DNA from 2 places in the Arthrobacter sp. UYCu512 genome. Region 1 is predicted to be linked to the other one. Evidence: riboswitches for the same ligand, from Rfam matches in the RefSeq annotation. Region 1 holds a riboswitch; the other holds the start of a gene.
What was found. Region 1 has a riboswitch for cyclic di-AMP ahead of ABIB49_RS15145 (NlpC/P60 family protein). Riboswitches for the same ligand answer to the same signal wherever they lie in the genome.
Positions count from the first base shown of each region.

Region 2: another riboswitch for cyclic di-AMP. It lies ahead of ABIB49_RS08275 (NlpC/P60 family protein); the one in region 1 lies ahead of ABIB49_RS15145 (NlpC/P60 family protein).

Region 1 is NZ_JBEPPA010000014.1:63,311-67,515, forward strand. It holds gene ABIB49_RS15125 (DUF305 domain-containing protein) at 1-162, opposite strand, end outside; gene ABIB49_RS15130 (hypothetical protein) at 305-769, opposite strand; partial or broken gene ABIB49_RS15135 (heavy metal translocating P-type ATPase) at 844-1,072, opposite strand; gene ABIB49_RS15140 (heavy-metal-associated domain-containing protein) at 1,211-1,528, opposite strand; cyclic di-AMP (ydaO/yuaA leader) riboswitch at 1,898-2,060, shown strand; gene ABIB49_RS15145 (NlpC/P60 family protein) at 2,067-2,843, shown strand; gene ABIB49_RS15150 (heavy metal translocating P-type ATPase) at 3,007-4,205, opposite strand, start outside.
Region 2 is NZ_JBEPPA010000006.1:165,866-170,070, forward strand. It holds gene ABIB49_RS08255 (molybdopterin molybdotransferase MoeA) at 1-139, opposite strand, end outside; gene ABIB49_RS08260 (DUF6457 domain-containing protein) at 136-423, opposite strand; gene mobA (molybdenum cofactor guanylyltransferase) at 445-1,104, opposite strand; gene ABIB49_RS08270 (HNH endonuclease) at 1,176-1,676, opposite strand; gene ABIB49_RS08275 (NlpC/P60 family protein) at 1,897-2,673, opposite strand; cyclic di-AMP (ydaO/yuaA leader) riboswitch at 2,931-3,089, opposite strand; gene ABIB49_RS08280 (M23 family metallopeptidase) at 3,237-4,058, opposite strand; cyclic di-AMP (ydaO/yuaA leader) riboswitch at 4,063-4,205, opposite strand, start outside.

The DNA of each region.
Region 1 (4,205 bases):
GGCGCCGTTGTGGTCCCCGACAGCTATCGGGGCGGAATCTGTGGACGTGCCGGAGCCGCCCATGTTCATGCCGGGCATGCTGCCACCAGATCCGGCAGAGCAGCCGGCCAGGGCAATCGCGGCTGCGATGGCTGCGGCGGAGAGGGTCAGAATCTTTTTCATGGAAATCGGGGTCCTTCAAGACATCAACCGGCCCATGGAGCCGGTGGCTGGTGACGCGCACGCCAAGGAGGCCGGAGTTCCCGGCGGCGGCACGTCAGGGAAAGGCTTATGCGCCGGGAAAGTCACGGCGCAGCTCAGCCGTCTACGTCCGGCTGATGCAGAGCTCGCCCGGGGAAGGACTCCCGGGCAGGTACGCGTAGGTGGCGAAACCGGCCGGCAACGTGGCCGGAACGGTAGCCGCAAACGGGGTGAGCCCCGGCGACGGGAGCGCCAGCGGCGGGTTGCCCGGGGAAAGGACACAGACCGCGCCCATGGCCGACATCGTCGCGCACACGCCCGCGCCGGCGCACGAACCCCCTGAGATGGACGCCGGACCCTGTGCGGCCGCGGCGCCCCGTACTGCGGCCCCACCCGGCGCGGGCGTGACCGCCACAGAAATCTGCGCAACCTGGGCTATCTCTGTGCCCGGGCCTGCGGCAAACGCCGGCATGGCGTGGGAACCGGTCATGATGTGCATCCCGAGAATCCCGGCGATGATGGCCAGCATTCCCGCCATTAGGGACGCACGGCGGAGGAACACCCTGGCTCCGCGCAGCACTGCGGTCACGGTGTTCCTCCTTTCCTGCGGATCATGTTTTGTTTAAGGGTACCGGCCCGGGATGCTCCCGGCGTCTGCCGGGTTCAGCGGACCGGCCCCGGGTTCAGTTTCAGCCGGCGGAGCGGCTGTGCGTTCAAGGCAACAACGATCGTGGAGACGGACATCAGCACGAAACCCGCCGCGGGGGACAGCACGACGCCGGCGAAGGCCAGCACACCGGCGGCCAACCGGCACGGAGATGACGTTGTAGCCCGTGGCCCAGATGAGGTTCCGCCACATTTTCCGGTAGCTGGCCCGGGAGAGAACCACCATGCGGCATTGCCTCCGGCCCGGGGCCGCCGGGGCTCTGATCGTGCTTGTGCTGGTCGTCCATTGGTGCGGTCATCAGGGAAGGTCCCTCCGGTGGCAGGCGGACCTCGGCGGGCCGGCCTGTCAGGGGAGGTCGCTGGATTACTTGCTCGCGGTCAGGCTGTATCCCGCGTCCGTGACTGCCTCTTCCACGGCGGAGCGGCCGGCTGTGCCGGCCACGGTCAGACGGGATGCGCCTCCGGAGACCAGCTCAACGGCTACGGACTCCACCCCGTGCAGCGCGGAAACGGCTTTCTCGACTGTCTGCACACAGTGCCCGCAGGTGAGCCCTTCGAGCAGGTACGCGGCACCTTCAGCTATCGGCGCCTGTGGCGTTGCAGCCGCTGGCGCGCAGCAACTGCAGCCCCCCTGTCCTGTCGCGGCCAAGGGCAATTCGGTCCGGGCTTCTGTTCCACACATGTCAGTTCCAATCCATCAAAAAGGGGTGATAGGCGCTGGGGTTGAACGGCTGTGACGGCGGGATCTTGCCCCCGCCTGGACATACCAGTTCACTGACAACACCCCCAGCATACCCCTCCGGGGTATGCGACTCAAGGCGAGAGGGAATGGGCGGCCAATGTGCGGGGCAATGCACGAAGGCTGCCCGGGGCGCACGAGGTGTCCGTGCGTGAGAGTTGATACGCATCCTCGCGGTTCTCCGAATGTGACTTTCCTCCCATGGCGTTACCAAAATGTGACACTTGGGTCTGAGTTGAAGTACGGTCGATCCCGTGCCGGTTTCTCCGAGAGCGGCACTCCCGAGCCGATTGCCTAACTCTGCCGCTGCCCGGGATCCGTTCGCAGAATTCGTCCGGCAGAGACGGGGAAACCACATGTTGGCCTGTTCCCAGGCCTTGGGGTGAAGCCGCACCACTGCATTTTGCAGGGACTGCGGCCGGGTGTCTCCCATCCGAATCCGACAGCTAACCCCGCAGGCATTGGGAGAGGCTACTTTTTTATGTCCACACGCAGAACTTCCGGCCGCCACCGCGCGGTCACTGTCCAGACGAGCACCCTCGCGACGCTCTCCAAGGCTGTTGCTGACAACGCCGGGGGAGTTGGCCGGCAGGCCGCCGTCATCGCCGCCGCGTCGGGGCTTGTCCTGACCAGCGGGATCGCCGCCCAAGCCGCCGATGCCCCGGCACAGCGGGATTCGGCCCCCGCCTCGAACCTTGAGGTGTCCAACCAGGCGCCGGCGCCGCTGAGTGCTGACTCCAGCGTCCGGATTTCCTTCGAGCGCCCCGCCGTCGAAACGACCCCGGCACCGGTGATCGAAGCGCCCAAACCTGCAGTCACAGCGCCGGTTCCTGCCGCCGTGGCGGCCGGGCCCGCCGCGGCCGTCAAGGCCCAGCCCCGCATCACCGTCCAGCCGCAGGCCGCCACGGCACCTGCTGCAGCTCCCCAGACGGCAGGCGGGGTCAACGCCACTATGGTGTCAGCCGCCTACGCGCAGCTGGGCCTCATCCAGGACTGCACGCGCCTGGTGGAAAAGGCTCTGGGAGCAGCCGGCATTCCTGTCGGCGACCCTGCCCCGATGCAGTTCATGAATTACGGGAAGGTCGTCGGTGCCCCCACGCCCGGGGACATGGTGGTCCAGTCCGGCCACGTAGGAATCTATGTCGGCAACGGCCAGGTCCTCAGCTCGGGCATGAACGGCAAAAACCAGACCGTGGTTCATCCTCTGTCGTGGTTGACCGCGACCGGCCCCGTCACGTTTGTGCGCGCCGGAGCCTAAGAGTCTGCCGAAGGGCCGGTGGTCCGCTGCCTTGGGGGCTGCGGACCGCCGGCCGTTGGCGTGTCTGCTCCTGGCTGGTCTGCTGAACGGAATCAGCCGTCCGTGCCGGGCTGCGGAGCCCCCGCGCCGCCTGCCACGGTGGGCGCCCGCGGGTGGTCCTGCATCACAGGCGTGCAGGCACGGGCAGCCGTGGAATGGAAGCCTCGTCCGTGGCGGGTCTGCCGAAGCCGCGCAGGCGGAGCGAGTTGCTCACCACAAGGACTGAGCTTGCGGCCATCGCAGCCCCGGCGATCATAGGGTTCAGCAGCCCCAAAGCGGCGACCGGGATGCCGATGGCGTTGTAGAAAAAGGCCCAGAACAGGTTGGTCTTGATCGTGGCCAGGGTTTTACGGGAGAGCTCGATGGCCTGGGCTACCTGGCCCAGGTCGTTGCCCATGACCGTCAGGTCGGCGGCGGCGATGGCCACGTCCGTGCCACTGCCCATCGCGATGCCCAGGTCTGCCTGTGCCAGGGCCGCGGCATCGTTGACGCCGTCCCCGGCCATCGCCACGGTGGCTCCGGAGGCCTGAAGCTTTCGTACCGCCTCGACTTTGCCTTCCGGCAGGACCCCCGCCATGACATCGTCGGCAGGGATACCCACCTCGGCGGCCACGGCGGCCGCGACCGCGGCGTTGTCTCCGGTCAGCAGGACCGGCCGCAGCCCGAGTTCCCTGAGCCTGGTGATGGCGGCCGCGGAACCGGCTTTGACCGTGTCGGTGAGGCTGATCGTACCGGCGGCCGCGCCGTCGATGCCCACCCAGATAACCGTGGAACCGGTATCCTCCTGCGCCTGCAGTGCGGTGTAGTGGACGGCCTCCGGTTCGATCCCGTTGGCCTGCAGCCAGCCGGCGCGTCCGGCGACAATCTGCCTGCCGTTGACGGTTCCGCGGACGCCCCCGCCGGGTGCGCTCTCAAAGCCGGAAACCTGCAGCAACGGGCCCATTCCCTTGGCTGCACGGGCAATGGCATGGGCGATGGGGTGTTCGCTGGCAGCTTCAACCGCGCCGGCGTAGGCCAGGATTTCATCCTGGCCGGCCGTCGTGAAGGTGTGGATGCCCGCTACGGAGAGTCGTCCAGTGGTCACCGTGCCGGTCTTGTCCAGCACGATCGTGTCGACGGTCCGGGTGTCTTCGAGAATCTGGGGGCCCTTGATCAGGATGCCCATCTGGGCACCGCGGCCGGTTCCGGTCAGCAGCGCTGTCGGTGTCGCCAGGCCAAGAGCACAAGGGCAGGCGATGACGAGGACCGCGACGGCGGCGGTAAAGGCGGCCTGCGGATCCCCGGTGGTGAGCATCCACACGGCGAACGTGGCCGCGGCGATGG
Region 2 (4,205 bases), on a different contig from region 1:
CCGCATCGGTCCTGACTGCTGGACGGTCCGCGGCCTCACCGGCCTCACCGGCGTCCACCCCGGCCAGGGGGCCGCTGAGCCCGGGCTCGGGCACTTCCCCCGCTCCAACTGCACTGCCCCGAAGGGGTGCAGTGGTCATGCGTCGGATGCTTCGTTGGCTGCGTAGTCCTTGGCGAGTTTGCTGGCCACGGCCATCGCAGCCTGCATCGAGACGGCATCCGTGGCCTGGCCGGAACCGGAGGCCAGGCCCGCGGCAAAGCCGGCGATGAAGGTCGTTAGGGGGGCCGCGGGGCGCACCACTGAGTGCGCCGCGACCCCTGCCAGGGACAGGACCTCGTTGATGTCAATTTCGACGCCGTCCAGTTCCAGGGCCTGGAGCAGGGCGCGGCACCACTCTTCCAGAGTTTCATCCTGGCTTTTCACCGTTTGCCTCCAAGTTTGAGTTCAGCCGGGGAGCCCCGGGCCGGATGCCGGGTTGTCGGCTGTCGCGGGTATGGCACCGGCCGGTTCGCTTACCCCTAACGCGGCGGCATCGCCCCATGTGTCCACATCATCGGTAGACCCCTGGGGGACGTTGACTTCCCGCACCTCCAGCCTAGCAAGAAGGGCGAACACGGACGCGTTTTCGAGCGCGCCGCGCTGCGAAGCCTCCGCGGCGCAACGTAAAAGCACAGTTGTGCCATATAGACCGACAAGTGGCTGCCGCCGACCCTCCGCTGAGACGGCCATCAGGCCATCACCAGGCGGTGCTTCCGCCGCCGCGTCCAGCAGCGCCTGGACGGCGGCACCTGCCCCGGGCATGTCAACGGCCAGGACAAGGGTGTACGGGGCCCGGGGCCGGGCGCCGCGGCTGCGTTCCAGCGCAGCCAGGCCTTCGGCGACGGCGGCGGCCGGTCCGGCAAAGGGCGGGTCCTCGCGGCAGCGCACCACACCTCGGGGCAGCGGTCCCGGGTCGGGCCCCACGACGGCTACAGCCACCGCGCCCCGCGCAGAACGCAGGGCACCCTCCAGGAGGGTGGCGCCGTCGTGGATCAGTCCGGACTTGGGGACACCTCCGAGCCGGGAGGACCGGCCCCCGGCGAGAATAACAGCATCGAATTCCACCGGCCCAGCCTAGCGCCCTCCAGGCCCGCCACCGAAGCCCACGACCGGGTCCGAGCCAACGCCGGCCGGATTCAGGCAGCGGATTCCGGCAGCAGGAAAGGGTCCCAGGCCGGTGTTGGTTTCTCCAGCTCTTTGATTTGCCAGATGGTGCCCCTCGGTGGTGCCGGGCTGAACCCGAGCTTCCAACCCATCTCCGCCGGGGTGTGGTCCCCTTTGGCGTTGTTGCACCGCAGGCAGGCAGCAACCAGGTTCTCCCAGGAATCCGCGCCGCCCCTTGATTTGGGCTGGACATGGTCGATGGTGTGCGCGGCTTTGCCGCAGTAGGCGCACCGGTGTCCGTCCCGGCGGAGCACACCGCGGCGGCTCACCGCCGTAGTGGTGTTGTACCGGGGCCTGATATACCGGTTAAGCAGTATCACTGACGGCCGGCCCAGCACATCCTGCGGCCCAACCACAGGTTCGCCGCCTTCCGCCACAACACTGGCCTTCCCGGTCAGCACAAGGACAAGCGCCCGGCGGAAGGTCACCACCGCCAGCGGCTCATATCCAGCATTAAGAACGAGAGTGCGCATCCGCATACCTCTTCACGGCCGCACCCGCCAGGGGCACGAGGGCCGGCTGCCCTGTGCATGGTCGGGCTATGGATCGACAAAACAAGAGTAAACACGGACATGGCAATTCGCCGAATCTTTTTTGCTCTCCCCTGCCCGTGTCGGCCGAAGTTCACGGATCGGCAACACAAAGGACCCCCGCCGTTTGGCGGGGGTCCTTTGTGTTGCTAAAGCTGCTGTCTTAGCCGCCGACGCGGATGAAGACCGGGCCGGAGCCGACGTTGACCGTCTGCAGGGAGGTGGTTCCACCGTTCCAGCCGCCGTGAACGGCCATGCCGTTGCCGACGTAAACGGCGATGTGGGCCATGCCGGCGCCACCGTTCTGGTAGTAGGCAAGATCGCCCGGCTGTGCCTCGGCGGCGCTCACCGTGCGGCCGAGGGACAGGTAACCTGCCGGCCAGCCGTGGTAGTTGATGCCTGCGGCAGCGAGCGCGTTCGTGGCCAGTGCGGTGCAGTCCTGGCTGACACCGAGCTGGGCATAAGCGGCAGCGGCGATCGTTGCGCCCATGCCGCTGGCGACGGCCGGCGCCTTGGAAACGGCTGCTACCGCGGTGCCGGTGGCGGCAGTTGCGGCAGCAGCGACCTGGGTACCGGCCGCTTTGGCAGCAGGCGTTTCCTGGACCTTCACAACGGGCTTCGGGGCCTCAACAACCGGAGCCGGGGTGGTGGTGACGGCCGGCTTCTCGAAGGAGATCGCGATAGTGGAAGCAGCCGAGATGGCAGCCGGGGTGCTCGACTGGACGTCGAGTGTGGAAGCGGAGGCGGATTCGCGCTGAACGTTGGCCTCAGCAGCGTTGGCTGCGATACCGCTGGTCAGGACGAGGCCGGAAGCAGCAGCGATGACTGCGGCCTGGCGACCCATGCCGCCGGCGTTGCCGCCGACAGCCTTGGCAATGACGGCCAGCGAGTTGGTCTTGGTGACCTCGGCGCGATGCCGTGCGTTTGCACGAGTAGTCATTAAGTTCTCTCTTTCGTGTTCCTGGTCCGCGCTTTTAGGCGCGGGCTGAGGACGCTCCGGCATCTTGGGGGTACGCCGGATCGCCCCGAAAATGGGTTACTTAGCGAAGGGTGTACTGCGAAGACGCGCCAAAAGCGGCAACCGTGTGGCCTGCGGTCCGGGCACCGGCAAGGCCGGCGCGATCATTGGATTCCAGCGGGCTCGAAAGAGCAGCGCAAGCGCGGTGAAGCGCGGAATTTTGGCGTGTATGCACGAAAGTAGCCTCTCCCAATGCCTGCGAGGTGAGCTGTCGGATTCGGATGGGAGTCACCCGGCCGCGCTGCTTCCTGGGAAGCTTTGCGACTTAACCCCAAGGCCTTCTTGCGAAGACCAAAATTGGTTCCCCCGCCCCTGCCAGACGATGTCATGCGAACGGACCTTGAGCGGTGGCAGAGCTAGGCAATCCACTCAAGAGCGCCAACTTCGAAAAAGTTGGCGTAGCTCAAACTTTACAGCAGTTGGACCCTAATGTCACATTCGGATCACGGCGTGTCCCCAGAATGCGAGAGTGTTCCCTCAACTTTTCAGAGCCATCCGGTCGGGTCGACGACTTCGCCGTTGACCATAACCTCGAAGTGGAGGTGGCAGCCGGTGGAGGCGCCGGTGGTACCGCTAAGAGCCACAACATCCCCGCGGGAGACCTGCTGGCCCACCTTCACGCTGGCGGAGGACAGGTGGTTGTAGGTGGTCTCCAGGCCGTTGCCGTGGTCGATCACCACGCGGTTACCACCGCCGTAGGGGTGCCAGCCGGTGAATGTCACGGTGCCGCTCGCGGCAGCGTGGACGACGGTGCCGCACTGCGCCGAGTAGTCCTGCCCGCGGTGGAACTCGCCCGAGCCTCCGGTGATGGGGCTGACGCGGTAGCCAAACGGCGACGCCGTGACCATCTGGTCCAGCGGCGCCCCAAGGCTGCCTGCGGAGGCCGCCCGGGTGATCGAGCCGGCGGACTGTGCACTGAGTAACTGCTTGAGCTTTCCGTCCGGATCGCCCTTGGTGGTTACGGCAGTGCGGCTGAAGTCGATCTTGGCCTCTGCTGCTGTCACATCCGGCTGCACGACTGCCGGGCTGGCTGCCGCGCCGGAGCCGGCGTCAGTGGCCAGAACAGGGCCAGTCGCGGGAACTGTGACGGTGAGGGCCAAGCCCGCAGCGGCCAGTGCAATACCCGCCTTTTGCCCTACACCGCTTGCGGCGGCAAAATCCGTTACTTGGCGGAAGGGGCTGCGGCGATCCCTGCGCGCGTCACGGTGCGCGTCGCGCGGACGCTCTGCCGTGATGGCAGCGGCGGGACGCGGCTCCGAGGCAGGGCCGCTCGCACGACGGCGGCCCTTGGCGGTCTGGGTGGTCAACAACGGTTCCTCTCTGGAGAGCCTGCGGAGTTAGCTGTCGGATTCGGGTCAGAGAGATCAACGACCCGGTCCGCCGTGGCAAGCAATCACGCACAGGGGCATCCGATGGATTCCGTGTTTGTGGGTACTTGCCGCTGACGGTCTTCA